One region of the Jeotgalibacillus aurantiacus genome, then DNA from elsewhere that is predicted to be linked to it. Evidence: predicted binding sites of a transcription regulator. Region 1 holds the regulator's gene; each other region holds the start of a gene.
What was found. The regulator Rex, encoded in region 1, represses fermentation and respiration genes when NADH is low (regulators of the CRP and FNR family bind a similar motif). The targets are predictions, from matches to a motif close to TTGTGAAATATTTCACAA.

Region 1 (9,230 bases):
ACCTCTTATTGGAGTTAAGGGGGAGATATAAAGAACCGGTCCGGCGGCATCCTTCGCTTTCCACGGCCGCGCGGTGAGCCAGCTAGTGCTCCGCACTACGCTGTCTCACCTGTCGCTTCTCCGCCGTAGGAGTCTACGAATGCCGCCGGACCTTTGTAAAGTAATCAGATCTAATGATTTTTGTGGGAATAAACAATATTAAAAGACTGTTACTCAAAACCATTAAGTGCCCCTGCATTCGCAGGGGTTTTTTGATGAGGGTTGTTAAATAACTGAGATAAGTTGCTTAATAAGTCTTTAGAGTTGTTTAATCTGGAGTAAGAGTTGTCAAATAAGCAAAGAAAGTTGTTAAATAAGGCTGAGGAGTTGTCAAATGCGCGGTGACTGAATGAGCGGGTGGAGCTGTGAGGCTGGTTCGCGGGATATTGGCTTTAGTTCGTGAGATTTTGCAGCTGTTTCGTGGAATGATGGCCTGGTTTGGGGGAATATTCCTGATGTTTCATAAGATTTTGGATCTCTTTCGTGGAATTGTTCTATTTGACCTATTCCGGACAACCATGATACACGCCCATTTAAAAAAGCCGGAGTGCTTGCACTCCGGCTTTTCCTTATTCAGCTAACTCTTCCTCTAATTCTGCCCATTCTTCAAGGAGCTGGTCCATGTCGGATTTGGCTTGTTCGATGGCCTGGTTGGATTCCATGACGCGTTCGTGGTCCTGGAAGATGTCGGGCTCACATAGGAGGTTTTCGTGTTCTTCGATGGTGCCTTCGAGCTCGGTGATGAGGAGCTCGATTTCTTCGAGTCGCCGGCGTTTTTTGCGTTCGGCTTTTTGTTTTTCTTTGTCGAGTGCGAAGGAGGATTTGTCTGATGCCTTTGTGTTGGCGGAAGCGGGCTGTTTGGCTGCGCGTTCGCGTTCTTCAAAGGCTGCAAGTTCTTCCTGCTCTGTTTTCTTTTCGATATAGTAATCGTAGTCGCCGAGGTATTCGGTGCTGCCGTCAGGAGACAGCTCAAGTACTTTGGTTGCCAGGCGGTTGATGAAATAGCGGTCGTGCGAGACGAACAGGATCGTGCCAGGGTAATCGATCAGTGCGTTTTCGAGAATTTCCTTGCTGTCGAGATCCAGGTGGTTGGTTGGCTCGTCCAGGATTAACAGGTTTGAGCGCTGCATCATGAGCTTGGCAAGTGCAAGTCGTGCTTTTTCTCCACCGCTCAGGGTTGCGACCGGCTTCAGGACGTCATCTCCTGAGAATAAAAAGTTGCCTAACACGGTACGGATGTCTTTCTCATTTTTCATCGGATAGTCATCCCAGAGCTCACCTAATACGGTTTTATTGGAATGAAGCTCGGCCTGCTGCTGGTCGTAGTAGCCGATGCTGACGTTTGAGCCGTACTGAATGGCGCCTGCTAGTGCGGGCAGTTTTTTCACAATCGTCTTCAGTAAAGTTGATTTCCCGACACCGTTTGGACCGATCAGAGCGATGCTGTCTTCACGGGTGACAGATGCGTTGATGTTGCGCGAAACGGCTTCATCATAGCCGACAGACAGGTCCTGCAGCTTCAGAACGTCGTTGCCGCTTTGGCGGTCGATGGCGAATCCGAAGCTGGCTGATTTTTCGTCACCGCGCGGACGGTCCATTTTTTCCATGCGTTCAAGCTTTTTGCGGCGGCTCTGTGCCTGCTTGGTGGTGGAGGCCCGTACGAGATTTCGCGCGATGAAGTCTTCCATCTTGGCGATTTCTTCCTGCTGCTTTTCGTATTCCTTCATTTCGCGTTCGTAGTCGAGTGCTTTCTGTTCTAAATATTTGCTGTAGTTCCCGTGGAATTTTTTCGAACGGTGACGCGACAGCTCAACGACCTGGTTAACGATCTTATCAAGGAAATAGCGGTCGTGGGATACGATGAGAATCGCACCCGGGTAGCCCTGCAAATACGTTTCAAGCCAGGCAAGCGTGTCGATGTCGAGATGGTTGGTCGGCTCATCGAGAATCATCACGTCAGGCTTCGTTAAAAGAAGCTTACCAAGTGCGAGACGGGTTTTCTGCCCGCCACTCAGTGTTGAAATAGGTGTATCGTAATCGAAGGACTGGAAACGCAGTCCGTGAAGTACGGTCCGGATATCCGCTTCATATTGATAGCCGCCGAAATCCTTAAATCGCACTTGGAGTTCATCGTATTCCTTCATTAAACGGCTGTAGCGTTCCTCGTTTTCATACACAGCGGGATCAGCCATCTGCTGTTCTGCACTGCGAAGCTTTTTTTCCATATCCTTTAGATGGTCAAATACGCTCAGCATTTCATCCCAGATGGAAAGCTCAGATTCAAGTCCTGAGTGCTGTTCAAGGTAGCCGATCGTGACTTCCTTCGGTTTATTAATATCACCGGAATCATACGAAAGCTGTCCGGCGATCATTTTTAAAAGCGTAGATTTCCCCGCGCCGTTACGGCCAACGAGGGCGATGCGGTCCTTAGTCTGGACCTCGAGTTTTATATTAGACAGAATCTCCTCAGCCCCGAAGGACTTGGAGAGACCGTTCACCTGCAGTAAAATCATCAATGGTTCACCTCTATTTTTATCCTCTTAAGTGTATCGCAACGGGGAAGGCATAAGCAATACAGGGGATTTGTGAAAAAGTTTGCATACTTTGCAAGAGTGTACCCTGTTGGTGTATGATAACAAAGGAAGAAGTTTGCTTGTCCAGAAAAAGGATTGTTGAAATATAATGATTTGGAAGCGTTCACAGGCTGAATAGAGCCAGAAAAGGTGATCGTTGGATTTAGGGGGAGAAGAGGCATGAGTCAGGAACAGATGAAGATTCCTCAGGCCACAGCCAAACGGCTGCCGCTATACTACCGGTTTTTAAAAAACCTGCATTCATCAGGAAAACAGCGTGTGTCATCGAAGGAATTGAGCGATGCGGTCAAAGTTGATTCTGCAACAATCCGCAGAGATTTTTCGTATTTCGGTGCACTCGGCAAAAAAGGGTACGGCTATAACGTCGATTACCTGTTATCCTTTTTCCGTAAAACGCTTGATCAGGACGAGACGACAAAGGTCGTGCTGATTGGTGTCGGAAATCTTGGAACGGCATTTTTACATTATAATTTCCTGAAAAACAATAATACAAAGATTGAAATGGCGTTTGATGCAGACCCGAAAAAAGCGGGCACATCAATCGGAGAAGTACCGGTATATGCCATGGACGAGCTTGAGGAAAGAGTTCAGGACAGTGACATTGAAGTGGCGATTCTGACAGTGCCAGCAGGTCCGGCACAGGGTATCACCGACCGTCTGGTGAACCTGAAGATTAAGGGAATCCTGAATTTTACCCCGGCAAGACTGACGGTGCCGGAGGATTTACGGATTCACCATATTGATCTTGCGGTGGAGCTTCAGTCACTCATTTATTTCCTGAAAAATTATGGCACAGATGACGTAGAAACGTCACAATTAGAGGACATATTGGAATAGCCAAATGCCGCAATTTGTTTTATGATGGAAGATAGAAAGAGGAGGTGCATGCATCATGCTACCAGGTGGAATCAGCCTTGCCGTAATCGCGATCGTTGCGTTGCTCATTTTTGGCCCTAAGAAGCTTCCGGAACTCGGAAAAGCTGCGGGCAGCACCCTTCGTGAATTCAAAGACGCAACTAAAGGTCTTGCCGATGACGACGATGATGTAAAGAAAGAAGATAAGAAGCAATAATTTTTTTGGGATGGTGGCCATATGAATGAAAAAGATATGACCGTCCATGAGCATATAAATGAAATAAGAAAACGACTCATCATTGTAGTCGTTTTCTTTGTCTTTGCAATGGTCGGAGGCTTCTTTATCGCAGAGCCGCTGATGAAGTTTCTTCAGTCCTCTGATGAAGCACAAAAAATGACCCTTAACGCATTCCGGCCAACGGACCCTGTCATGATCTACTTCCAGATCATCATGTTCTCTGCGTTGATCCTGACATCGCCCGTCATCTTATATCAGCTCTGGTCGTTTGTCAGCCCCGGTCTCCACGAGCGGGAGCGGCGCGTGACACTCAGTTATATACCCGCATCCGTCTTCCTGTTTTTATCAGGACTGGCGTTTGCCTACTTTATTTTATTTCCGTTCGTCATCAGCTTTATGACGAACCTTTCGAATAACCTTGAAATTGAACAGGTCATCGGGATCAATGAATTCTTTCAATTCCTATTCCAAATGACAATCCCCTTCGGATTCCTGTTCCAGCTGCCGGTTGTCATGCTATTTATCACAAGACTCGGCATCGTCACACCGATGTTTCTCGGAAAAATCCGTAAATACGCGTACTTCGTGCTGCTCGTCATTGCAGCCTTCATTACGCCGCCGGATATTTTCTCACATATGCTCGTGACCGTACCGTTATTGTTGCTGTATGAAATCAGCCTGTGGATTGCGAGAATCGGCTACAACAAAGCGCAAAAGGCAGAAGCCATCCAGCGCGAAATAGAAGAACAAGAACGCCGCGAGCGGATTGACAAAGAGCTTGCAGCGCGTGAAAACAGCGGGGAATGATCTTCGCTGTTTTTCTTTTTGTGGGGGGTGGTTCGGCTGGGGAGCTGTTATGTTGTTAGCGGTTGGTTTTTTGTCGTTAGCTGGTGTGTTTCTGTTACTAGCCGTGGCGTTTCTGTTGTTAGTGGTGCTGGCGTCGGCTGAAATGTTGATAGGGCTTGTTAGTTTGTTGTAAGGGATCGTGTTTCTGTTGATAGGACTGCTTGATTTGTTGATAGGCACGCTGGAATTGTTGATACATTTTCTTGAGGGAAGTGAATTGAAGGTAACTGGCTTTTTATCTGGATGCATTAAGCCAGAGCTGGTGCGGTGGTTTTATGTTGATCGGGTGGACATTTCTGTCACTAGCCGTAAAGTTTCTGTCGTTAGCCAGGGAGTTTACGTTATTAGGCGTGCTGGTGTCGGTTGAATTGTCAAAAGGGCTTGTTGGTTTGTTGTAATGGGGAGTGTTTCTGTTGATAGGCCTGCTTAATTTGTCGTTAGGCACGCTGGAATTGTTGATACATTTTCTTGAGGGATGTGAATTGAAGGTAACTGTCTTTTGATCTCGATGGATTAAGCCAGAGCTGGTGCGGTGGTTTTATGTTGATTGGGTGGACATTTCTGTCACTAGCCGTAAAGTTTCTGTCGTTAGCCAGGGAGTTTACGTTATTAGGCGTGCTGGCGTCGGCTGAAATGTTGATAGGGGTTGTTGGTTTGTTGTAAGAGCCCGCGTTTCTGTTGATAGGCCTGTTTAATTTGTCGTTAGGCACGATAGAATTGTTAATACACTCTCCATAAGAAAAAGTAGCGAACCTCAGTCCGCTACTTTTTTTCATTCATATGCTTTTTGATTTTCAGGTGGAGTCCGATCAGGCGGATTCCGGCGCCGATGTCATAGGTGGCAAAGGCGACGAAGATGTATGCCCAGACGCCCCAGCCGTTTTCGTTTACGCTGTTGATGGCGAAGAAAACGAAGAAGAATCCGAGGATCAGATAAAAGACTCCGTGTCCAAGAGGAGACCTCATTTATAAAATCCCTCCCAGTACAGCGCGCCAGACTAAGGCAAATGCTTCATTCAGCTCCACGATCCGCTGGATTTCATCGGCAAAGAAGAACTGCGTCATGACGACGAATGTGTTGATGGCCATATGCGCAATAATCGGCACGATAATTTTTTTTGTAAATGCATACAAAAATGCAAATGCGTAGCCCATTGCTGCATAGATTAGGATGTGGGTGAAGTCAAAATGAATCACCGCAAAGATCAGTGCACTGATCAAGCCTGATATGAAGAAGTTGTATTTGCGGTAGAACCATCCAAAGATGACGCCGCGGAATACGATTTCCTCAAGAATAGGTCCGAAGATCGCAATCGCCACGGCTGCAAGAGGTACATAAGAAAGCAGATCGATCAGCTGGGCTGTATTATCAGAGCCCGGCTCAATCCCGATCAGATACTCAATGCCTACTGCGATCATCTGGCTGAAGAAGGCCAGGAAGATCCCGATGAACGACCAGATCGCAATCATCGCAGGACCTGCTTTTTCGCCCGGCAGATCCAGCACGCCTTTATTGCGGTTCAGCACAAACAGAATCACAAGCAGCCCAATCATGAAGCTGAGGAAAATCCAGTAGCCTGACACAAGGTTCAGCAAAACGGTCGGCTCCGCGCTGCTGACTGAACGCCCGACGAGAAGCGCAACCGGAACCACCACAAACGATGACAGCTGCATCGCAACATACGTAATTAAAATGATCAAAAAGGTGCGATTCACAAGCATACTCCTTTATTCGTTCTGTAGTGTTAATTCTACTAATAAAAGCGGGTGCCTTCAAACTTAATCGCTTTATGATGAAGGATTTCATGATCGTTTTGTGAAAATGGGGAGCGGGGAGGCGTGCTGGGGAATTGTACTGATGGGGGAAGTAATTCACTTGTTTCACAAATGAAAGATGGATCTCCGTTCCAGGCGGACGCTTTCCGTGGCGCGCGGTGAGCCGCAGGAGTCGCCGCCTTCCACTCCGATCAACCATGAAGGAGGGTATCTTCATGGAAGAAAAGGTTGGGGGAAACTAAGCTGCTGGAGAAAATGTATCGATCGGGGTCGTAATTCAATCGTTTCAAAAATTAAATGTATTGTTCTGGATTTTTTATGTACTGTTTCAAACAGGAATTGTATCGTTCCACTTCCGCCGACCTGTTATTGTATCGTTAGCAGACTTAATTGTCCTGTTTCAAAAAGTTTATGTATCGTTTCAGGCAGGAATTGTACTGTTCTGCATACAATCCGCCACCAATCCGCCCGCACCAAAATGTAATACAAAATTTATAAAAATCACATGTTTTTCTCTTGCAAAAGAAAACAGAATTATTTACACTAATACTTGTGTTAGCACTCAGATAAAAAGAGTGCTAATAAACGAAAGAACATCATTCAAGGAGGTTGTTTCACTTGTTAAAACCATTAGGTGATCGCGTAGTTATTGAGTTGGTAGAGTCTGAGGAAAAAACATCAAGCGGGATTGTACTCCCGGACAGTGCGAAAGAAAAGCCGCAGGAAGGGAAAGTTGTGGCAGTCGGAACAGGCCGTGTGCTTGAGAACGGCGAGCGTGTAGAGCTTGAGGTTTCTGTTGATGACCGCATTATCTTCTCGAAATACGCTGGAACAGAAGTGAAATACCAGGGTACTGAATACTTAATCCTTCGCGAGAGCGACATTTTAGCAGTCGTTAACTAATGTTAACTTACTTACTTTTATAAAACAAAGTCCTTCGATCAGGACGTCATTTTCATCAAAGATACCAAATTATTTTAGGAGGTACTTATAAATGGCTAAAGAAATTAAGTTCAGTGAAGAAGCACGCCGCTCCATGCTACGTGGTGTGGATCAGCTTGCAAACGCGGTAAAGGTAACGCTTGGACCAAAAGGACGCAACGTCGTTCTTGAAAAGAAATTCGGTTCACCATTAATCACAAATGACGGCGTAACAATCGCAAAAGAAATCGAGCTTGAAGATGCATTTGAAAACATGGGTGCAAAGCTTGTCGCTGAAGTAGCAAGCAAGACAAACGAAATCGCCGGTGACGGTACAACAACTGCAACGGTTCTTGCACAGGCAATGATTCGTGAAGGTCTGAAAAACGTGACTGCTGGAGCAAATCCGGTTGGCGTACGTAAAGGGATCGAAAAAGCGGTTCAAACAGCGCTTGAAGAACTGAAAGCCATCTCTAAACCAATCGAAGGCAAAGAGTCGATCGCACAGGTTGCGGCAATCTCTGCTGCTGACGAAGAAGTCGGCCAGCTGATTGCTGAAGCGATGGAGCGCGTTGGAAACGACGGCGTTATCACAATCGAAGAATCAAAAGGCTTCACGACAGAGCTTGATGTAGTAGAAGGCATGCAGTTCGACCGCGGATATGCATCTCCATACATGGTCACAGACTCTGACAAAATGGAAGCGGTGCTTGATAACCCGTACATCCTGATCACAGACAAGAAGATCGGCAACATCCAGGAAGTTCTTCCAGTTCTTGAGCAGGTTGTTCAGCAGAACAAGCCACTTCTAATCGTTGCTGAAGACGTAGAAGGTGAAGCACTTGCAACACTTGTTGTGAACAAGCTTCGCGGAACATTCAATGCCGTTGCTGTAAAAGCACCAGGCTTTGGTGACCGTCGTAAAGCAATGCTAGAAGACTTAGCTGTACTAACAGGCGGAGAAGTGATCACTGAAGATCTTGGACTTGATCTGAAGTCAGCGAACATCTCCCAGCTTGGCCGTGCTGCTAAAGTTGTGGTTACAAAAGAAAACACAACAGTTGTTGAAGGTGCAGGAGACGCTGAAAAAATCGGCGGCCGCGTAGCTCAGATCCGTGCACAAATCGAAGAAACAACATCTGACTTCGACAAAGAAAAACTGCAGGAGCGCCTTGCAAAACTTGCTGGCGGCGTAGCAGTCATCAAAGTCGGAGCAGCAACAGAAACAGAACTGAAAGAGCGCAAACTGCGCATCGAAGACGCCCTCAACTCAACGCGTGCAGCCGTAGAAGAAGGAATCGTATCCGGTGGTGGTACAGCACTCGTGAACGTATACAACAAAGTAGCCTCTGTTGAAGCAGAAGGCGACGTGGCAACAGGTATCAACATCGTGCTTCGCGCACTTGAAGAGCCAATCCGCCAAATCGCACACAACGCAGGCTTAGAAGGCTCCATCATCGTCGACCGCCTCAAGAAAGAAGAAGTAGGCGTAGGCTTCAACGCAGCCAACGGCGAATGGGTCAACATGATCGAATCCGGCATCGTAGACCCAACAAAAGTAACACGCTCAGCCCTTCAAAACGCTGCATCAGTAGCGGCGATGTTCCTGACGACTGAAGCCGTAGTCGCAGACATCCCGGAAGAAAACACTGGCGGTGGCATGCCTGATATGGGTGGTATGGGTGGAATGATGTAAGGTCATCCATACACAGAAGAACTCTCTCTCACTTTGTGAGGGGGAGTTTTTTTTGTGCTGAAAATAACTGTTTTAGGTATTTTTATGGAAATATATGATATTATTTTACTGGGATAAAGTTGATTTTCAAAATTCAAGCTGTAATTTACTTTTCAGTAGGGATGTGAATGATATGAAACAACGCGTTGTAATGTTAATCTCAGTCTCTCTAGCAATCGTGCTTTCATTAGCTTTAGCTTTTGAAGCTTACAGTCAATCTGAAAAG
Region 2 (7,734 bases), on a different contig from region 1:
CTGAATTATGTTTGGGTAGGAATTGCGATTGCGATCAGTATTGCGATGACGGTGCTGTTTGGCTTTGTTTATTTTGCGATATTTCTTTCTTTTATGATTGGTACGGTACAGAATAAGGTTGGTTTTTTTACACTTTACGGTATTTTGGTCGGCTCAACGATTGTGACGGTTAACATTGCTTTCTTCACGCAGGATCAGCTGTTTTTCACGCAGTTTCCGTTTGTGTTTATCAGTGTAATCGGTGTTATTTTACTGCCGATTAATTCGTATAACCGGATGAAGCGTCAGAAGCTCGAAGGTCAGCTGGAATACGCGCAGAAGCGGATTTCCGATCTGATGGTGATGGAGGAGCGTCAGCGGATAGCCCGTGACCTGCATGATACGCTCGGGCAGAAGCTATCGTTAATTGGTTTAAAAAGTGATCTGGCGAGTAAGCTGCTGGTTGCAAATCCTGAGTCTGCGAAAAATGAGCTGAAGGATATCCATCAGACAGCCCGCACCGCTTTAAAAGAAGTGCGTGAACTCGTGTCTGATATGAGGGGAACAAAGCTTGAAGATGAAATTTATCATATACGTGAACTGCTCAATGCGGCCAGAATGAAAGTGGAGGTGAAGGGAGATCCTGCTTTGAAAAACGTTCCGCTTTTAGTGGAGAATGTAGTGAGTATGTGTGTAAAAGAAGCTGTAACGAATGTGGTGAAACACAGCAGTGCTACTCAGTGCCAGGTAGAAGTACAACAGCTACCTAAGGAATTGCGCATCACAGTGGAGGATAACGGTAGCGGGTTTTCTACTGACCGTTTCTCAGAAGGTAACGGGATTCGCGGCATGAGGGAGCGACTGGAGTTTGTGAATGGATCGCTGGATATAAAAAATGGATTAGGCACGACGGTTATCATCAGTGTGCCAACCATTGTGAAGCACTCGTCTAAGGAGGAAACAGGATGATTCGGATTGTACTGGCGGAAGACCAAACGATGCTGCTTGGCGCGCTTGGTTCTCTGCTCGATTTAGAGGAGGATCTGCAGGTGGTCGGGAAAGCGAAAAATGGGGAAGAAGCCATTGAGATGGTTCGTTCGCTTCAGCCTGACGTCTGTATCATGGATATTGAAATGCCGTTAAAAACTGGACTTGATGCGGCTGAAGAGCTAAAGGATGAGCCGTGTAAAATCATCATTCTGACGACATTTGCCCGTCCGGGATATTTTGAACGGGCACGCAATGCAGGTGTCAGCGGGTATTTGCTGAAGGACAGTCCGAGTGAGGAGCTCGCGCGTTCGATCCGGACGATTATGGAAGGACGCAGAATTTATGCGCCGGAGCTCGTTGATATGGCGCTGACTGAACCGAATCCGCTGACGGAGCGGGAGCAGGAGGTCATGGAGCTGATTGCTGAGGGTAAAACGACGAAGGAAATTGCGGGCACATTGTTTATTACGAATGGAACGGTGCGGAATTATATTTCGGTGATCCTCGATAAGCTTGAGGTGTCGAACCGGATTGAAGCGATTTCGCGTTTTCGTGAGAAGGGCTGGTTTAAGTAGACGTCTCTGTGAGGGGGCGTTTTTCTTTTAATCCAAAATCGCGCCGGGATCATCCTCCGCTCGCGGCCGGGGGTTCGAAGGATTTTAGTCGGGGTTCGCGGGATTTTGATGTTGTTTCGAAAGATTTGGTGTGTGGTTCGTGAGATTTTCGAGAAGGTTCGCAGGGTTTCGATCATGTTTCGTAAAATAAGGTCATTTGACTTATCCGGATTAGGTTCGTTTCACAATTCCAATCGGGATTTTAGACAAAATTACATGTCTGAACACTGTACACATGCTGCGAATCCCTATGAGGTGAAATTTCACGTATAATTCGTTATAATAAGACTAACTATAATTGTGAAATACTTCACATTTAAAAGATTCATGCCATTTCTGAGAATGGAGAGAGCTTAAAATGAACGAATTGGCTCGTTATGCGAGAGAGTATAAGGGGACGCTTATTCTGCTGGTTACGATTGCGATTTTGTCTGGTGCGAGTATTATTGCACAGGCTTATTTTATCGTGCGGATTGTGGATCAGATTTTTCTGCAGGATGCCGGTTGGAATGATGTGTTGCCGTTGTTTGGCTGGCTTGCTGTTGCGCTTGTAGCCCGTGCGATGCTGACGTTTGCGAGTGGAAGAACGGGAGCGTGGATGGCTGCGAAGGTGAAACAGACGATCCGCGAGCAGCTGTTGGCTAAATATACGAGAAATCCTGTGCAGGCTTCTTTGCAGGGGCAGTCGGGAAGAAAGATCAGTGTGATGCTCGATGCGGTTGATGAGGTGGACAGCTATTTCAGCCGTTATATCCCGCAGGTGATCCAGACGTCGATTGTTCCGCTGATGATTTTGATTGTAGCTTTTACACAGGATTTAATTTCAGCGCTGATTCTGATGGTGACAGCGCCGTTTATCCCCCTGTTTTTTGTGATTATCGGAATTAAGACGCAGAAGAAATCTGAAGAGCAGATGGGACAGTTATCTGCTTTTTCCGGGACTTTTCTGGATACGCTTCAGGGACTGACAACGCTGAAGCTGTTTGGACAGTCTAAAAAACAGCGTGATGCGATTGAGGATAGCAGCTTTAAGTTCAGGGATGCCACGCTTGAGGTGTTGAAGGTGGCTTTCATTTCGTCACTGATGCTTGAGTATATTTCGATGCTTGGGGTTGGATTGATCGCGCTTGAACTTGGGTTGAGGCTCGTTCTTTTTGAAAGCGTGACCTTCTTTACGGCGTTTTTCCTGCTTGTTTTGGCGCCGGAATTTTATGTGGCGATTCGTGAGCTGGGTAGTGCTTTTCATACAGGACGCGGAAGTATGGGAGCCGCAGCGCTCATTACGTCTGAGCTTGATCAAAAAGAGGATCGGGTGCAGTGGGGAGAACGTGTTTTAAGCGGTGATCAGCCTCCTGAAATTGTTTTTAAGGATGTTCAATTCCAATATGGTGAAAACGGCTTTAAACTCGGTCCTCTTAACGCGGGCATATCACCCTTTGAAAAATCTGCGCTGATTGGAAAGAGTGGATCGGGTAAAACGACAGCACTGCATTTATTAAGTGGTCTTGTCGCACCTTCTGATGGGACGATATTGGTTAATAACCGCCCGTTAAGTGAATATACCGAGGATAGCTGGTTTTCTAAGCTGAGTTATATTTCCCAGCAGCCTTTTATTTTCTCTGGAACGCTTGCTGATAATATTGCGATCGGCAGCAACCGTCATGCAACTCGTGAGGACATTAAGCTCGCAGCTGAAAAGGCAGGTCTCGGGGAATTGATTGTATCACTTGAAAAAGGACTTGATACGCCTGTTGGTGAAGCGGGCAGAGGGCTGTCAGGAGGAGAAAAGCAGCGTCTTGCTTTAGCCAGAGCCTTTTTGAAAAAGCCATCTGTGATTCTTTTCGATGAACCTACGACGGGTCTTGATTTGAAAACAGAAAGAATTTTAACGTCGTCCATGAAGGAGCTGGGTGAGCACGCAACCGTCATCACAGTTGCTCACAGATTGTATACGATCCGTCAGGCTGATCAGATCTTACTGCTTGAGGACGGAACATTATCAGCAAAAGGAACGCATGATGAACTGCTGAAATCAGCTTCCTATCGCGAAATGGTCAATGTTCAGCAAGGAGGAGTACCTCAATGAGTGACCTGAGAATTGTGTTAAAGGAAATCGCCAGAGAGCGTAAGGATGTATGGTATTCAGTCCTGTTTGGCTTCCTTGGAGGTGCAACGACAGCTGGTCTGTTTGCCTCCAGTGGTTATTTGATTTCCAAAGCGGCACTAGTTCCGCCGGTGTATACTCTGGCTTTAATGATTGCCTTTTTAAAGGTATTCGGTCTTGCTAAAGCCGGTAGCCGATACGGGGAGCGCATATACTCGCACCGCGCGACGTTTAATATACTCGCCAGAATCAGGGTGAATTTCTTTGAAAAGCTTGAGCCGCTTGCACCGGGTATTTTTCAGAAATTCCGTAGCGGTGATCTTCTGGCAAGGATCGTTGGAGATGTGGAAAGTCTTCAGAACTTTTTTCTCCGCGTTTACTATCCGCCGGTTGTGCTTGTGCTGATCTTCCTCAGTACGATGTTTTTCACCGCTTTTTATTCGATCTGGATTTCGGTGCTGTTTTTGGCAGGATTGCTGTTAACAGGTCTGATTCTCCCGGCACTTTTTGCGTTGCGCCGCAAGAAGCTTGAAGAAGAGGTGAGAGAGACGCGCGCTGCGTTATCAACCGATGCGGCTGAAGTGCTGTATGGTTTCAGGGATCTGAAAATTTATCAGCAGCTGGTTCAAAAGCAGGAAGCATTAAGACAGTCTGCTGCTTCCTATGTCAGCAACCAGGAAAAAACGGGCAGTCAGGGGATGCTGAATCAGTCGTTTAACCAGTCTGCCGGATTGCTTGTGTCTTGGGGTGTGCTTGCGATGAGTGTGTATCTGGCGGTTAACGGAGAGCTGGATGCACTGTTTCTCGCCATGCTCGTCATGCTTGCACTGACTGTTTTTGAAAATGCGACGCCGATGGCTTTGTTGGCCAATCACTATGAAGATAGTCGTCATGCGGCTCAGCGGTTAAATGAGGTAACGGATATGAAGCCGGCTGAAGCCGTTGAACCTTTTCAGTCACTGGAAAAAACGGTATTAGATCTTCAGTTCAAGGACGTATCCTACACATTTGAAGGGGAATCGCGTCCGGTTGTTGATTCTGTCAGCTTTTCACTTCCAGCCGGTTCAAAAACAGCGATTGTCGGGGCCAGCGGATCAGGTAAGTCGACCATTTTCCAACTCATTCTCGGCATTCTCCGGACAGATGAGGGGGAGGTATCGATTGGCGGGAAGAATCTCAAAAATGTTCCGTCACAAGAGATTTGGCGTCACGCCAATGTGGTGATGCAGGAGAACCATTTCTTCTTTGGAACGATCCGTGATAATCTGATGATAGCAGGAGAGGGGCTTTCGGACGATGAGCTGAATGAAGCGCTGCACTTAATGGATCTGGCACGCTTTACGCTTGATGATCCTGTACTTGAAAAAGGTGAAAACCTGTCAGGTGGGGAGCGTCAACGGCTGGCCATTGCCAGGGCGCTGCTGAAAGGGGATCGTCTGTGGCTGCTTGATGAGCCGACTTCATCAGTTGACAGCGTGACGGAAAATAAGGTCATGTCAGCCTTATTTGAGAAAGCTGAAAATGATACACTGCTTTTGATCAGTCACCGTTTAACAGGACTTGAACAGATGGATCGCATTCTCGTTATGGATCATGGAAAGCTTGTGGAGTCGGGTTCGTATCACGAGCTGATGGAGAAAAAAGGTGTGTTTTTTGAAATGAAACAAATTGAGCAGGAAGTGTTTTTATAGAAAGAAGGGGACAACGGCGATCGCTGTTGTCCTTTTTTGTGTCGATCATCATTTACAACTGCACATTTAGCAGGCTGCGTTTTATGCATCAAAAGCAACCTCCTAAGAAAACCGATCAATGTTACAATAACCGCATAGAAGATTTGAACAGGAGACGAATGGATCATGGCAGATTATTTTGAGAGAAAGCGGAAGGAAATCGGTGTGAACCTGAACAATGTGCAGAAGAAGGCAGTGCTGCATGGGGATGGTCCGTTACTCCTTCTGGCCTCACCCGGTTCAGGGAAAACAACAACGATTATGATGAGAATAGGACACCTGATTGAAGAGCGGGGTGTGGATCCGGCAAGAATCAAGGGAGTCACCTTCAGTAAAGCTGCTGCAGATGATATGAAGCAGCGTTTTACAAAAATGTTCCCAGCCCTTCCGGAAGTCGACTTTTCAACAATCCACAGTCTGGCGTTTTCAGTTGTCAGAGACTATTTAAAAAAGCAGAGGCGTTCATGGAAGCTGATCGAAGGGCCCGTTGAAGACCCGGCAGATTTTGCAGGGAATAAAAAAATGCTGCTGCGCAATCTGTTTCAGCGTTTCAATAAAGAAAATATCACGGATGATCAGCTTGAAGAACTGACGAACTATATCAGTTTTATCAAAAATAAGCTTGTGCCGCGGGCTAAATGGAATACTGTGAAATGCGAAGTAAAGCAGGCTGCTGAGATTGCAGAAGAATATGAACGTGTGAAGCAGCAGAATCCGGATCAGCTGATGCTTGATTATGATGACATGCTGACGTTTGCCTTAGAGGCATTTAAATCAGATGCTTCACTATTGAAAAGCTACCAGTCCCGATTTGATCACGTTTTAACGGATGAAAGTCAGGACACCTCACTCGTTCAGCATGCGATTGTGGAAAAGCTGGTTGAGCGGCATCAGAATTTGTGTGTGGTGGCGGATGACGATCAGTCAATCTACACGTGGAGAGCGGCTGAACCCCAGTATTTGCTGGATTTTAAAAAAGTATATCCGCAGGCGGAAGTGCTGATGATGGAGCAGAATTACCGCTCCACACCTGAGGTTGTCAACGCGGCCAATGAATTTATCAAGCATAATAAAAACCGTTATGAAAAAAATATGTTCACTGAAAATGAAGAGGGAGAGGCGGTCCGGATCAGAGTGTTCCCGGATTATGAGGACCAGGCAGCGTATCTCGCACAGGAGCTTGCCAAGCTTGAAAACTACCGTGATGCAGCCGTCCTTTACCGTACAAACAGTTCCTCGATTTTAATTATGAATGAGCTTGAACGCGCGCAGATTCCATTTTATATGAAGGATTCAGATGTGCGTTTCTTCAGTCACTGGATCGTGGAGGACATTCTGAACTTTATGCGGCTGACCTTTAACGATACAAAGGTGGAGCTGTTTGAAAAAATCTCGACGAAATGCCTCGGTTATGTCACCCGTCAGCAGCTGTTTGAGCTGAAAAAACAGCCTGAGGAAGGATCAGTTTTTGACCGGCTGCTTCAGTTGAACTCCTTAAAGGACTACCAGAAAAAGCAGCTGAATGGATTAAAGCGGGCGTTTGACAGGATGAAGGGTGGAGAGCCGTACCGCGTGATCCGGATGATCCGCGAGCAGGCGGGATACGACCGGGCGCTTGAAAAGATGAGCGAAAATCTCGGTTTCTCATTGGAATATCTTCATGATGTGCTCGGCACCCTTGAACAGATTGCGCAGAAGGAAACCGGAATGGTCGCCTTTGCAAACCGCCTGAAGCATCTCGAATCCCTTTTAAAAACGTCGAAATTTAATAAACATCAGAATGCGGTGACCTTATCCACGCTCCACAGCTCAAAGGGGCTGGAGTTTAAAAAGGTGTATATGCTCGATTTGATCAGTGATGTCATCCCTTCTAAAAATGATGAAAAAGAGCAGAAGGCCGGGAACCGTGAGCCGATTGAAGAAGCGGCACGACTGTTTTATGTCGGCATGACCCGAGCGGAGGAGGAGCTTGAGCTGCTTTCCTACAGAAACCGGGCCGGTAATACAACCAGACCCTCACCGTTCTTGCTCCGGGTAAATGAAATCATTCATCCAGCGGAGGAACAGCAGCAAATCGAAGAGTCACGAATCCCGCAAAACCCAAATGCGATCAGGAAAGTATCAGATCTTGAGGTAGGCCGTTTTGTGAAGCACCGCGTATTTGGAAAAGGAAGAATAGAAGGATTTACAGAAGACGGACTCGAAATAAAGTTCTCGAAAGGAACAAAAAGACTGGCACTGGACTTATGTTTAACGATGGGACTGCTCGAACCTGCAGAATAAAGGGGTGTAAGCATGCGAGAAGAAGTGGGGAAAT
Region 3 (7,734 bases), on a different contig from region 1:
ATACAGTGCAAGGAACAATCCGAATGCAATACCCACTGAGCTTGAAGTGGTTGCTGCTTCATCCACCGTCATGATCCCTCTGAGAATCCAAGGTTGACGTCCAACTTCTGCGTAAACCCAGCCGAATTCAACCGCCAGCATTGCAAGCGGTCCACTCGCAATGATCCCCATCAGCAGGAATTTATTATGTTCATTAAATCGTTTAATAAAGCTGAACAGGACGAAAATTCCTGCGATAAACATGGAGTACATACCGATTGAAACCATCAGGTCAAATGCATAGTGTACCCATAAAGGTGGGCGCTCTTCTTCAGGGAATTCATTTAGACCGATGACTTCGGTATCAAACGAATTACCCGCAAGAAAACTCAATGCGCCAGGAATCCGGATTTCATTACTGATTTCATTGTTTTCATCAATGGTTCCGAAGACAATGAGATCCGCATTGGACTCAGTTTCAAAATGCCACTCGGCAGCAGCTAATTTTTCAGGTTGCTCTTTAGCAAGGAACTTAGCTGAAAGATCACCTGCGAGCGCTGTACCGGCTGTAAAAATCAAACCGGCAATCATCGTCATTTTCAGCGCTTTTTTATGGTAAGTAAAGCTGCCTTTTTTCTTTAAAATCATAAATGCTGCTATTGCAGCAAGAATTAAAGCCGATGTCATATAACTCGATGTCAAAACATGAAATACTTTTGTCGGTGTCGCAGGATTAAACATCGCTGCGAGCGGATCAATGTTTACCGCTTCTCCATCAAGAAGATCAAAGCCCTGCGGTGTATTCATAAATGCGTTTACCGTTGTAATGAAGAACCCTGATAAAGTAGCCCCAATCACAATCGGTATATTCAACAGCCAGTGCAGCCATCTGTTTTTAAAACGGTCCCATGTGTAAAGATAGATTCCAAGGAAGATTGCTTCAAAAAAGAAAGCAAATGTTTCCATGAACAGCGGCAGTGCGATTACTTGTCCAGCCAGCTGCATAAAGCTCGGCCACAGTAATGACAGCTGCAGACCAATTGCTGTACCGGTCACAACTCCAACCGCTACTGTGATTGTGAAGCCTCTTGCCCATCGTCTTGCAAGCAGAAGATAGTGTGGGTCATTTTTCTTTATACCCAAAAATTCCGCAATGGCAATCATGACCGGGATTCCGACACCTATCGTTGCAAAAATTACGTGAAACATTAATGTTGCTGCCGTGAGCAGCCTGGTGAGCGTAACGCCATCTAAATCTAGCACTGGTATTCCCTCCCGATTTCCAACTTATTGTTATCTTTACTATACCACTAAGCGATCATCACCATATAACAGGAAGAATGTTTGTGATATGTTGAACATGAATATTTTGTGACATCCTTCACAAACTATTTGCTTATAGTATACATCCTGCTCATAAAAAAAATCAATGAATAAAGCCCTCTGAAATGTATCAGAGGGCTTTATCTGTTTATAAATTTGTCAAAATTTCATTTAAGCTTCTTTTTGCATCGTGAACTGTGACTGAACCAGACCGTGATAGATGCCTTTGCGTTCCATCAGCTCCTGATGATTGCCGTATTCCATCAGGTTCCCGTGATCAAGAACATAAATTTTATCAGCATCCCGAATAGTTGACAGTCTGTGCGCAATAATGATGGCTGTACGTCCTTCAAGAAGAGTGGACAGCGCCTTCTGAATGATCACTTCAGTTTCTGTATCAATAGAAGCCGTCGCCTCATCCAGAATGATAATCCTCGGGTCAGCAAGCAGTGCACGGGCAAATGAAATTAATTGCCTTTCCCCTACCGACAGGATATTGCCACGCTCTTCTACTTCTGTATCGTACCCTTTAGGCAGCCGTTCAATAAATCCGTGCGCCCCAACTGCCTTGGCAGCATCAATAATCTGCTCATCCGTTGCATGAGGAAAACCAAACCGGATATTATCTTTAATGGTACCCGAGAAAATAAATGTATCCTGCAATACGATCGAAATTTGAGACCTGAGACTTCTTAAAGACACATCTTTCAAATCATGGCCGTCCATTTTAACAGAACCGGCAGTTGGATCATAAAAGCGGGTAACAAGGTTGGCAATCGTCGTTTTACCCGATCCAGTGTGACCAACCAAGGCAATGGTTTCACCGGCTTTAATAGACAGTGAAAGCTTATTTAATGCCTTACGATCTTCAGTATAAGCAAACTCAACGTTTTCAAAGTCAATTTTCCCTTTAATTTCTTTCAACTCAACAGCGTTTTCTTTTTCAGCGACGTTCGGTTTTTCATCCAGAAACTCGAAGATCCGCTCAGAAGAAGCCATCCCCATTAACAACTGGTTATAGACCATACCAAGTCTTGAAATCGGCTCCCAGAACATGCCTACCATGAAGGCAAACGTAACAAATTCACCGATCTGCAAGCTGCCGCTTTGAATCAGGTAGGCACCATACCAGATGAGAATCGCCGACCCTACTGCATTTGTCATTTCAACGAGAGGCCGGAAGGTTGCATTCTTCTTCGTCGCATCCTGCCAGCTTTCAAACGTTTCCGTATTTACACCATTAAAATAAGCTGCATTTTCTTTTTCCTGCGTAAAGGATTGTGTTACACGCATTCCCTGAAGACTTTCATTCAGGTGAGAATTCAGCTTTGACTGCTTTAGACGCACCGTCTGCCATGAACGTCTGATTTTCTTTCTCAATTTAGTTGAAATCAAAAACATTAACGGCAGAACAATCATGACGGCAAGCGCCAGCTGCGGGCTGATCGTAAACAGGATAATGAAAATCCCAATCAGCATCAACGCATCCATCAGCAGGTTAATAACCCCATTCGTAAACAATTCCTGTAAGGAGTTAATATCATTCATAATCCGGACCAGAATAGATCCCGCCGAACGCTGATCAAAGAAGCGGTTACTCAGCCACTGTACGTGCGTAAATAAATGCTTTCTCAAATCATAAATCACACTTTGACCAAGTATATTCATCCATTTTATCCTGAAAATATTGGCTACATAGTTAACAATATAAAGCCCTGCGATGACACCAACAAGCAGGAGAAGCAAGTCTCCGTCCTTTGACATGATCGCTTCATCAATCACATAAATCCCGATCATAATTGGAATCACAAGCCGGACTGCAGTTGTAATTAAAACCATTAAAACAGAAAGAGGCAGAAGCTTTTTTGTATAAGGCTTCAAATAGTGCAGCAGCCTCCAAAGCTGCATCCAGTTAAACGGCTTCTCAATCACCTGATCGGTGGAATAATGAAATCTTTCTTTTGCATTTGACGCTTTACTCATCGGCTTGCCCCCGCTTTCATACTGGCCGCCAGTTCAATCTGATCTTTATACTGAATATCATAAATTCTTCTGTACTGTCCTTCTGTTTTGATCAATTCATCGTGTTTTCCCCGGTGGGTGATGCGCCCATTTTCAAAAACAAAAATTTCATCAGCATGTTTTAATGAAGAAATCCGGTGCGCAATAATAAAGGTTGTTCTTCCGCGCATAACTTCCTTTAATGCTTTTTGAATTTCAAATTCAGTCTGCATATCCACCGCACTTGTTGCATCATCCAAAATTAAAATCCCCGGATCAAGGCAGATCGCTCTCGCAATCGCAATACGCTGTTTCTGCCCTCCTGATAATCCGAGCCCTCTTTCTCCCAGCATCGTATCGTAGCCTTTAGGAAGCTCCATAATGAAATCATGAGCCTGCGCACGTTTTGCTGCCTCAACAATCTGATCCATTGTCGCGCCTGGATTTCCAAATGCGATATTTGATTTGATTGTTGATGAAAAAAGAAATGACTCCTGCAGAACAAAACCAACATTTTTTCTTAAAGACTGGACCGTGTACTCATTGACGTTTTTACCGTCGATCAGCACGCTTCCTTCACTCGGTTCATAAAAACGCGTCATTAACTGTGTAATACTCGTCTTTCCTGAACCTGTTGCCCCAATCAGACCAACCGTCTGTCCACTTCTCACTTTAAAGGAAACCTGGTCCAGCGCTTTTTCAACATCCTCAGTATAACGAAGTGTGACATTGTCAAATTCAACTTCTCCATCTGTGTTTTTCATTTCGATGGCATGCGCTAGTTCTTTTATGGTTTCTCCCGCTTCAAGAATTTCAAGCAGTCTTTCACCGGAAGCCTTGGATTGTGAAAACTGGTTAATCGTAAAACCGAGGTTCATAATCGGCCAGATAATAAATCCAACTAGGCTGTAAAAAGCGGTAAGCTCACCCGGAGTCAACTGTCCGTTCACCACAAGAAAGCCACCATACCCAAGCAGCAGGACGACACTTACATTTCCGAGAAACTCCATCAGTGGAAAATACTTCGCCCAGACATCCGAAGTGAATATATACTTTTCCTTATAATCTTCATTGGAAGAATTGAATTTTCCAATCTGGTGTTCCTCTCTCGAAAGTGATTTAACCGTATTGATCCCACTGATATTTTCCTGAACATTTGTATTCAGCCGTCCGAATGACTGACGGACGCCACGAAACGCCGGATGTACTTTTTTATCAAACTTATATACTGCGATCGCTAAAAATGGAATTGAAATCATCGTCACAATCGTCAATGGCACTGAATAATAAAGCATGAGTCCAGTTGTGACAACAAGCAGTAAAATCAGCCGGATCAATTCTGCAAATCCGAACGAAAGGAAAAAGCGGAAACCTTCCACATCCGCGGTAAGACGTGACATAATATCCCCGGTCTTCGCATTATCGTAATACTGAAATGGCAGGCTCTGAAGCTTATCATACAAGCGCTTTCTCAAATCATATACAGAGATAATGCCAAATAAATCACCATTATATTGAGAAATAAAGGTCGCTACCCCTTTTACAGCCATCAGCCCGATAAAACCAAATGCCAGGTAAGGTACGATCTCATACCTGCCCTGACCGACCACTTCATCAATGGTTAATTGGAGAATGATCGGATAAACGACCGTGATCAGCGTCATCACAAATAGAAAGATAATGGAAATAATAAAATGACGTCTATGAGGCCAGTAAAACTCTTTTAATTTCTGAAAAACATCCATGTGTTTTCCCCCTCTCCTGTTAAAGCATACTATTAAATATATCGGTTATCGAAATATTTTTCCACCTTTATTTTGAATTTTTTATCATTTGTTTATTTTCTAACACTTGTTGATTATATAGGATATCGAAATATAAATGATCAGTCGAATGACTGAGATCATATTAGCAAGAGCCGGTCTAGGACCATCCTTCGCTAGAGGCAGACCTCTAAGTTTTCACATAAGTTATCATTTAGCTAAAAACGTGCAGGGGGCATCCTTCGCTTTCCGCGGCCGCGCGGTGAGCCAGCTAGCGCTTCGCGCTACGCTGTCTCACCTGTCGCTTCTCTGCCGCAGGAGTCTTCGGATGCCCCCTGCACTTTTGAGGTTTTTCAAAAATAAGGAGTGCAGAATAGAGATCTGCAAATAGTATTCCCTTTCCTTCCGGTGCTTTGAAGGCGGATTTAGATAGAAAATGAACACCTTTAGTTTAATGGACAGGTCAAAATCAGAAGCGCTAGAGTGGTATGGATAGACATTGTCCTGGTATATTAGGGAACTTATCTGTGGTGGATCGGCAAAAAAAGAGACAGCTCTATATCACGAGCTGTCTCTTTTTGGTTATGTTTGAATTATAGAGTTTTCTGGCCTGGCTTCCAGTTAGCCGGGCAAAGTCCGCCTGTTTGAAGGGCCTGAAGTACGCGAAGTGTTTCATCTACATCACGGCCGATGTTGTTGTGGAACACTGTCTGGTACTGCAGTTCACCTTCAGGGCTGATGATGTATAGTCCGCGAAGTGCGATTCCTTCTTCTTCAATAAGGACACCGTATTCACGTGATACCTGATGGTTTGTATCTGCTGCAAGTGGATATTTCAGTTCGCCAAGACCATTGTCTTTACGCTCTGTGTTGATCCATGCAAGGTGTGTATGGATTGTATCAGTAGAAACCCCGATAATTTCTGCATCAAGGTCTTCGAATTCGTCGTAACGATCTGACATTGCTGTAATTTCAGTTGGACATACAAAAGTGAAGTCCATTGGATAGAAGAAAAGTACTGTCCACTTGTCTTCTTTCATGTTTTGTTCAAGGCTAACCTTGCCAAATTCTTTGTTTGCAAGAACAGCATCCATTTCAAAGCGTGGAGCCTGCTTGCCAACCATACGTTCTGCCATAAGAAATCCCTCCAAAAATAATCTGCATCAAGGTGAAATCGTTCACCTCTAAAAAACTCACGTTGTTCATGATAAATGATTGCCATAGCATAGTCAATTTAATTCAGAATCAATTTGAATGAAACTGCAGGTGAGTCTTTTTCTAAAGTATGGTCCAAATCCAATGGAATTAACCCGAATTACTTGAATCTACGTTACATTGTTTGATATAAGGGTATAGTGAAAAAATCTACATATTTTTTAATGGGGTGAGTCGATGGAAACTTTATTGTTCAATGCACTCGGCAGCCGGCTGGCTGACTACGAGTGGGGAGCACTCCTGATCGCCATCGGGATTGGTGCCTTAAAGATTATTGGTATTATTATTGCCTTTTTAATTGTCCGGTCGATCGGTAACCGGATCCTATCAAATGTCTTCGAAAAATATCAGGAAAAAGAAAATATTTCACTTGGTCGGGCAAAAACACTCGAAAGCCTGATAAAAAATGTATTCGGTTATGCACTGATCTTCATTTTGGTTGTGACGATTCTTCAGGTTTTCAACTATGATGTCACTGCGTTAATTGCGGGAGCCGGTATTATAGGGCTCGCAATCGGCTTTGGTGCTCAGGGGCTCGTCAGTGATGTGGTCACCGGTTTTTTCATTTTGCTTGAGAAGCAGATTGACGTAGGTGATTATATTACAACAGGAAGTTTTTCAGGCATTTGCGAAGAAGTCGGATTGAGACAGACGAAAATCCGCGGATTTGATGGTACACTTCATTTTGTCCCAAACCGTGAGATTACAGGAATGAGCAACCACTCGCGAGGCAACATGCGCGCTCTGATCGATATTGGCATTTCCTATGACGATGATATCGATAAAGCTATTGCCGTGATGCAGGCTGCCTGTGATGAAGTGGCAGCATCAAATGACATGATCGTTGAAGGACCAAACGTACTTGGCGTTCAGACACTTGGTGCATCAGATGTCGTCATCCGCGTGATTGCCAAAACAGTTAATAACGAGCAATGGGGCGTCGAACGCGAGCTACGCAAAGTATTAAAAGAAACACTTGATAAAAACGGAATCGAAATCCCGTTCCCTCATCAAGTGTATGTCGAAAAAAAATAACCCAAAAAACGACCTGATTTTAACAATCAGGTCGTTTTTAGAGTGTTGAATTTTAAAAGACAAACTTTAATTTTCGTGACATTAAATTAAGATCACTCTCAAAAGTGATAATTAAAGGGCTGTTGAAGTAGAGGGTTTCCACACAAAAAGTGCCAGGTCATTCCGTAGACTTCTGCGGCAGAGGAGCGACAGGTGAGACAGCGTAATGCGGAGCATTAGCTGGCTCACCGCGCGGCCGCGAAAAGCGAAGGAATGACCTGGCACGATTTAGAATTTCGACAACATTAAAACTGATTTATTTAGTGTGTATATAATCTCTCATTAACCCGATCGCGATACCAATCGCCTTTTCGTCAGGGTTTAATTTCGCATGGTGCAATCCGTACGTTGAATCCACACCAAGCCAGAACATAAAGCC

Region 2: a site for Rex is predicted at 1,882-1,899, ahead of cydD (thiol reductant ABC exporter subunit CydD). Genes of this name have one in related genera too.
Region 3: a site for Rex is predicted at 1,349-1,366, ahead of H7968_RS08185 (cytochrome ubiquinol oxidase subunit I). Genes of this name have one in related genera too.

Annotation. Positions count from the first base shown of each region.
Region 1 is NZ_JACNMS010000006.1:5,155-14,384, forward strand. It holds gene H7968_RS15415 (ABC-F family ATP-binding cassette domain-containing protein) at 609-2,552, opposite strand; gene H7968_RS15420 (redox-sensing transcriptional repressor Rex) at 2,793-3,470, shown strand; gene H7968_RS15425 (twin-arginine translocase TatA/TatE family subunit) at 3,526-3,705, shown strand; gene tatC (twin-arginine translocase subunit TatC) at 3,727-4,533, shown strand; gene H7968_RS15435 (YdiK family protein) at 5,335-5,538, opposite strand; gene H7968_RS15440 (CPBP family intramembrane glutamic endopeptidase) at 5,539-6,288, opposite strand; gene groES (co-chaperone GroES) at 6,967-7,251, shown strand; gene groL (chaperonin GroEL) at 7,343-8,965, shown strand; gene H7968_RS15455 (hypothetical protein) at 9,138-9,230, shown strand, end outside.
Region 2 is NZ_JACNMS010000003.1:391,156-398,889, forward strand. It holds gene H7968_RS11655 (sensor histidine kinase) at 1-948, shown strand, start outside; gene H7968_RS11660 (response regulator transcription factor) at 945-1,544, shown strand; gene cydD (thiol reductant ABC exporter subunit CydD) at 1,942-3,669, shown strand; gene cydC (thiol reductant ABC exporter subunit CydC) at 3,666-5,378, shown strand; gene H7968_RS11675 (ATP-dependent helicase) at 5,544-7,700, shown strand; gene H7968_RS11680 (hypothetical protein) at 7,713-7,734, shown strand, end outside.
Region 3 is NZ_JACNMS010000002.1:677,980-685,713, forward strand. It holds gene H7968_RS08185 (cytochrome ubiquinol oxidase subunit I) at 1-1,242, opposite strand, end outside; gene H7968_RS08190 (ABC transporter ATP-binding protein) at 1,474-3,285, opposite strand; gene H7968_RS08195 (ABC transporter ATP-binding protein) at 3,282-5,048, opposite strand; gene H7968_RS08200 (peroxiredoxin) at 5,660-6,202, opposite strand; gene H7968_RS08205 (mechanosensitive ion channel family protein) at 6,459-7,316, shown strand; gene H7968_RS08210 (N-acetyldiaminopimelate deacetylase) at 7,612-7,734, opposite strand, start outside.